DNA from 3 places in the Zobellella denitrificans genome. Region 3 is predicted to be linked to each of the others. Evidence: predicted binding sites of a transcription regulator. Region 3 holds the regulator's gene; each other region holds the start of a gene.
The links. The regulator LexA, encoded in region 3, represses DNA repair genes until DNA is damaged. The targets are predictions, from matches to a motif close to ANCTGTNTNNNNANACAGNT.

Region 1 (2,268 bases), 1.4 Mb from region 3:
ACGACAGCCCCTTCCCGGTGTCGGCCGATACTGCCCGGGTGGTGACCGCGGCCCTGCAGCAGGGGCGGCTGACCGGTGGTGTTCTGGACGTGACCGTGGGGCCCCTGGTCAACCTCTGGGGCTTCGGACCCGATGCCCGGCCGACGCGGATCCCGAGCGAGCAGCAACTGGCCGAGGTGCGCACCCGAACCGGCCTGCAGCACCTGCGGGTGCTGGTCGATGACAAGGGGGAATACCTGCAGAAAAGCGTGCCCGGCCTGTATGTGGATCTGTCCGCCATCGCCAAGGGCTTTGGCGTGGACGTGGTTTCCGAATACCTGGCGGAAGAGGGGCTGACCAACCACCTGGTGGAGATCGGCGGCGAAGTGCGGGTATCCGGGCTGAACGCCCGGGGCCAGCAATGGCGCATCGCGGTGGAAAAACCGGGGCCGGGAACCGGCTCGGTGCAGCAAGTCGTCGGGCTCGACAACAACAGCATCGCCACCTCGGGCGACTACCGCAATTACTATGAGCTGGACGGCAAACAGTTGTCCCATACCATAGATCCGGCCACCGGCCACCCCATCGACAACCGGCTGGCTTCCGTGACAGTGATTCACCCCTCCTGTATGATCGCGGATGCCCTGGCCACGGCGCTGCAGGTGATGGGCACGGAGCGGGCCCTGGCCTTCGCCGAGGAGCACCGCCTGGCCATCTACCTGCTGACCAAGACCGACGAAGGCTTCAGGGTGGACATGTCCAGCGCCTTCGAGAAATATCTGAGAGGTTGATATGCTGTATTTCTTTATTACGCTCGGAGTCTTCGCCCTGGTGATCGCCGCCATGGCCATCGGCTATATCGTCCAGCGCAAGACCATTTCCGGCTCCTGTGGCGGCCTCGGCAGTATCGGCGTGGAAAAGGCCTGCGACTGCCCGGACCCGTGCGACAACCGCAAGAAGAAGATGGCCAAGGAAGAAGCCCGCCGCAAGATGCTGGAAGAAAACCGCATCATTTAGCGTTAAGCCAGAAGCTGGAAGCCTGAAGCAATCCGGGTTGCCTTGAACGACACAGGCGGCCATTCTTGCCCGGCTTCCGGCTTCCGGCTTCCGGCTTCCGGCTTCCGGCTTCCGGCTTCCGGCTTCCGGCTTCCGGCTTCCGGCTTCCGGCTTCCGGCTTCTAGCTTCCGGCTTCCGGCTTCCAGCTTCCAGCTTCCAGCTTTTCGCGTTAGTATCTGGGTACTGTCTATTTATCCAGTCTGGTCATGCGCAAGATCATCCACGTCGATATGGACTGCTTTTTCGCCGCGGTGGAAATGCGCGCCCATCCCGAGTGGCGTGATATTCCCCTGGCCATCGGCGGCAGCGCCAGCCGGCGCGGGGTGATCGCCACCTGCAACTACCCGGCCCGGGCCTTCGGCGTACGTTCGGCCATGGCCAGCCACCAGGCGCTCAAGCTCTGCCCGGGACTGCTGCTGATCCCCGGCAACATGGCCGAGTACAAGGCGGTATCGCGCCAGATCCGCGAGATCTTCCATCGCTATACCCCCCTGGTCGAACCCCTGTCCCTGGACGAAGCCTACCTCGACGTGACCGACAGCCCCTGGTTCGGCGGCAGCGCCACCCTGATCGCCCGGGATATCCGCCGGGCCATCCGGGAGGAGCTGCAACTGACCGCCTCCGCCGGGGTGGCGCCCAACAAGTTCCTGGCCAAGATCGCCTCGGAAGAAAATAAGCCGGACGGGCTCTTCGTGCTGTCGCCGGAGCGGGTCCAAGACTTCGTGCACCGGCTGCCCCTGGCCAAGATCCCCGGGGTCGGGCGCAAGACGGCGGAGAAGCTGTCGGCCCTGGGGCTGGAAAGCTGCGGCCAGTTGGCGGCGGTGGGCGAAGCCGAACTGGTGCGCCGCTTTGGCAAGTTCGGCCGGCTGCTGTGGCAACGGGCCAGGGGCATCGACGAACGGCCGGTGGAGACGGAATGGGTGCGCAAATCGGTGGGGGTGGAGACCACCCTGGCCGAGGATCTCCACCAGCCGGAGCAGGGGCGGCTGGTGCTGGCCAGGCTCTGGCCGGAGCTGATCCGCCGGCTGGACGGCAGGCCGGTGTGCGGCCTGTGCATCAAGCTCAAGTTCAGCGATTTCGAACAGACCACGCTCTCGCGGCGCACCCATGCGCCCGAGCTGGACTCGGCACTGAAGCTTTGCGAACGGGCCTGGGAGCGCGCCGAAGGCCGGGGCGTCCGGCTGGTGGGAGTCAGCGTGGAGCTGGCCGACGACAGCCAGGGCATTCAACTGG
Region 2 (2,268 bases), 1.9 Mb from region 3:
GCTTGCTCTGGGTCGGCTTGTCTTCCCGGGCCACCACCTCGAACCGGCTGGCCTTGAGGGTATCCACCGCCGCCATGGTCTGGGCCTCGTTGGTCGGGCGGAACTCCTGCCCCCGGTACTTGGCCACCATCATGGTCAACGCCAGCTGTCGGGCACTGCTCAGAGCCGCCTGGATATCCCAGTATTCTTCCGGTACGAAGGCCTTGATTTCGCGTTCCTTCTCCACGATGAGCCGCACCGCCACCGACTGCACCCGGCCAGCGGACAGGCCCCGGGCCACCTTCTTCCACAGCAGCGGCGACACCATGTAGCCCACCACCCGATCCAGGAAGCGGCGGGCCTGCTGGGCGTTGACCCGGTTCAAGTTGAGATCGGACGGGTGGCTGAAGGCCTCCTGGATGGCGCTTTTGGTGATTTCGTTGAACACCACCCGCTTGAAACGGCTGTCGTCACCGCCGATCAGCTCCTTCAGGTGCCAGGCGATGGCCTCCCCCTCGCGATCCAAGTCCGTTGCCAGGTAAACGGTGTCGGCCTTTTCCGCCAGGCTCTGCAATTCGGCCACCACCTTTTCCTTGCCCGGCAGCACCTGGTAGTCCGCCTTCCAGCCGTGCTCGGGATCCACCCCCATGCGGGCGATCAGCGCCTGATGCTCCTTTTCCTTCTTGAGCCTTTCCTTTTCATCGGCGCTCAACTGCTTGGTGTCGGTCTTGCGGCCACCGGTCTTTTTCGCGGAAGAGGAGCCGGCGGTCGGCAGGTCGCGCACGTGGCCGACGCTGGATTTGACGATGAAGTCCTTCCCCAGGTACTTGTTGATGGTCTTTGCCTTGGCGGGCGATTCGACGATAACCAGCGATTTGCTCATAAAGCGCGTTTAGATCCTTAAAGTCTGGCCCCCGCGGGGGTTCCGGCGGCAAGGTAATGACGGCTGTATAAGTGAAAAAGCCGTAAAAAGCAAACTTGCCCGGCCTGGGCCGGAAAAAAGTTCAATGAATTTATATTTATTTATTAACACCCTCATGCCCGTCGGAATCAACCGCTTTTTTTACTCTCCTGCCTGTTCGTCCGCTTTTTATGCATTGTTATTACTTAGGTGAAATCTGTTGTTAAAAAGGGGTTACATCTTCCAAATAAATCCACATATAATGGCCAACAACAGGATTTTCTTGGCCCTTTTCACCATTTAAAAGGACAATATAATGGTACAGTTTGAAGCCAACTTTGACGGCCTGGTCGGCCCCACCCACAACTATGCCGGCCTGTCTTACGGCAACGTTGCCTCCCAGAGCAACGCCCAGGATGTGTCCAGCCCGAAAGAAGCGGCCAAGCAGGGCCTGCGCAAGATGAAGGCGCTGACCGAACTGGGCCTGGTGCAGGGCGTGCTGGCGCCCCAGGAGCGCCCCGACATCCATACCCTGCGCCGGCTGGGCTTTACCGGCAGCGATGCCCAGGTGCTGGAAAAGGCGTTCCGGGAAGACCCGGTGCTGCTGGCCGCCTGCTGCTCCGCCTCCAGCATGTGGACCGCCAACGCCGCTACCGTCTCGCCCAGCGCCGATACCGCCGACGGCCGTATCCACTTCACCCCGGCCAACCTGACCAACAAGTTCCACCGCTCCATCGAGCACGAGGTGACCGGCCGCATCCTCGGCCAGGTGTTCGCCGACGAGCGCCACTTCAGCCACCACCAGGCCCTGCCCGCCAACGACTACTTCGGTGACGAGGGCGCCGCCAACCACACCCGCCTGTGCGCCGACTACGGCCACGCCGGGGTGGAACTGTTCGTGTACGGCCGCAGCGCCTTCGACCTGAGCGCCCCCGCCCCGCGCCGCTACCCGGCCCGGCAGACCCTGGAAGCGTCCCGGGCCGTGGCCCGGCTGCACGGCCTGGGCGAGGACACCGCCATCTTTATCCAGCAGAACCCGGCGGTGATCGATCAGGGCGTGTTCCACAACGACGTCATCGCCGTGGGCAACCAGAACGTACTGTTCTATCACCAGGAGGCTTTCCTCAACACCGCCGCCCTGGAAGAGATCCGCCGCAAGCTGCCCGGCACCGAGCTGCACTTTATCGAGGTGCCCACCGATGAGGTACCGGTGGCGGACGCGGTGAAGAGCTACCTGTTCAATACCCAGATAGTGACCCTCAAGCCCGGCCAGATGGCGATCATCGCCCCCACCGAATGTGCCGAGACCCCGAGCGTCAAGGCCTACCTGGACAAGCTGGTAACCCTGGGTACGCCGATCCGGGAAGTGCACTTCATGGACGTGAAGC
Region 3 (2,268 bases):
ACGCCCTGACCATTCAGCTGGCTTTCGCCGGCCTGGGCTGGGCCGCGCTCTACCCCTTTATGAAGCGCTATACCCACCTGCCCCAGCTGTTCCTGGGTATCGCCTTCTCCTGGGCCATTCCCATGGCCTTTGCGGCCCAGGCAAACAGCCTGCCCGCGGGGCTCTGGCTGCTGTTTGCCGCCAATCTGAGCTGGACCGTGGCCTACGACACCATGTACGCCATGGTGGACAGGGACGACGATCTCCGGATCGGGGTCAAGTCCACCGCCGTTCTGTTCGGCCGGCGCGACAAGCTGATGGTCGGCCTGCTGCAGCTGGTCACCCTGCTGCTGTTGGTAGCAGCGGGCCAGGTATTCGCCCTGGCCGCGCCTTTCTACTGGGGGCTGTTGGGCGCCGCCGCGCTCTTCGTGTACCAGCAGCGGCTGATCCGGGACCGGGAACGGATGGCCTGCTTCCGGGCCTTCCTCAACAACAACTTCGCGGGTATGGCGGTGTTCGCCGGTCTGGCCCTGGCGCTGCTGTAGCCCTGTTCCCGCCCTGGTCGCCAGGGGAGTGCCGGCCGGGGAGGGCGTATTGTGCTTGCCCTGCCGGATTTACTGGATATACTGACAGTTAGCTGTATAAAAAGACAGGTTCCCTATGAAAGCGCTAACCCCCCGTCAGTCCCAGGTGCTGGAAATCATCAAGGCGCATATCCAGCAGACCGGCATGCCGCCCACCCGTGCCGAAATTGCCCAGTCCCTGGGGTTCAAGTCCGCCAACGCCGCCGAGGAGCATCTGAAGGCCCTGGCCAAGAAAGGGGTGATCGAGATGATGCCCGGCACCTCCCGCGGCATTCGCCTGGCCCAGGAAGAAGAGCCGGAGGAAGAGCCGGGCCTGCCGCTGATCGGGCGGGTGGCCGCCGGCGAGCCCATCCTGGCGCAGCAGCACATAGAAAGCCACTACAAGCTGGATCCGGCCCTGTTCCATCCGCCGGCCGATTTCCTGCTGCGGGTCAGGGGCATGAGCATGAAGAACATCGGCATCATGGACGGCGATCTGCTGGCGGTGCACAAGACCGGTGAGGCCCGCAACGGCCAGGTAGTAGTGGCCCGGCTCGACGACGAAGTCACGGTCAAGCGCTTCCGGCGCCAGGGCAGCAAGGTCAGCCTGCTGCCGGAGAACGAGGAGCTGTCTCCCATCGAGGTCGATCTGCGCAGCCAGGAACTGACCATCGAGGGCCTGGCGGTGGGCGTGATCCGCAACACCGACTTTTAACTCGTCCGCTTGCCTTGGGGTTGGCGGGGGCTTAGCATGCTTCCCGCTTCCCGCTTCCCGCTTCCCGCTTCCCGCTTCCCGCTTCCCGCTTCCCGCTTCCCGCTTCCCGCTTCCCGCTTCCCGCTTCCCGCTTCCCGCTTCCCGCTTCCCGCTTCCCGCTTCCCGCTTCTTTTTTCATTTTTTTACTTTTTCATAATCAATGCTTTACTTAGTGTGTGCCGGACCGATGGACGCGGTGGTTCGGTAAGCACTGACTCTCTTGCGAGTGCGCCAAAATAAAGGACCAAGACTTTTTGGGGGTGCGTGTGAAGCCGATCGTTCTGCTGCTGTCGCTAGTGGCATCGTTGCCCGTGTGGGCACAAAGCCGTTTCAACATGACCCAGGGGGTCACCGATATCAGCCAGAAGGTGTATGGCCTGCACATGACCATACTCATCATCTGTGCGCTGATCGGCCTGGTGGTGTTCGGGGTCATGTTCTGGGCCATCATCCACCACCGCAAGTCCAGGGGCGCCAAGGCTGCCCAGTTTCACGAAAGCACCAAGGTGGAGATCCTCTGGACCATCATTCCCTTCCTGATCCTGGTGGGCATGGCCATTCCCGCCACCCGCACCCTGATCGCCATGGAGGATGCCAGCCAGTCGGATCTGACGGTGCAGGTCACCGCCTCCCAGTGGAAGTGGCACTACCGCTACTTCGGCGAGGACGTCGAGTTTTTCAGCCTGCTGGCGACCCTGCCCCAGGAAATCGACGGCAGCCTGCGCAAGCGTGACAACTACCTGCTGGAGGTGGACCGGCCCCTGGTGCTGCCCACCGATCGCAAGGTGCGCTTCCTGATCACTGCCGACGACGTCATCCACTCCTGGTGGATGCCGGCCTTCGCGGTCAAGAAGGACGCCATCCCCGGCTTTATCAACGAGGCCTGGACCCGCATCAACCAGCCCGGTATCTACCGGGGCCAGTGCGCCGAGCTGTGCGGCAAGGATCATGCTTTTATGCCGATAGTGGTGG

Region 1: dinB (DNA polymerase IV) is a predicted target of LexA. The motif match lies at 1,217-1,236, and genes of this name have one in related genera.
Region 2: astB (N-succinylarginine dihydrolase) is a predicted target of LexA. The motif match lies at 1,096-1,115, and genes of this name have one in related genera.

What each region holds. Positions count from the first base shown of each region.
Region 1 is NZ_CP012621.1:2,952,164-2,954,431, reverse strand. It holds gene AN401_RS13980 (FAD:protein FMN transferase) at 1-770, shown strand, start outside; gene nqrM ((Na+)-NQR maturation NqrM) at 772-996, shown strand; gene dinB (DNA polymerase IV) at 1,242-2,268, shown strand, end outside.
Region 2 is NZ_CP012621.1:2,453,284-2,455,551, forward strand. It holds gene topA (type I DNA topoisomerase) at 1-862, opposite strand, end outside; gene astB (N-succinylarginine dihydrolase) at 1,197-2,268, shown strand, end outside.
Region 3 is NZ_CP012621.1:185,842-188,109, forward strand. It holds gene ubiA (4-hydroxybenzoate octaprenyltransferase) at 1-524, shown strand, start outside; gene lexA (transcriptional repressor LexA) at 640-1,257, shown strand; gene coxB (cytochrome c oxidase subunit II) at 1,563-2,268, shown strand, end outside.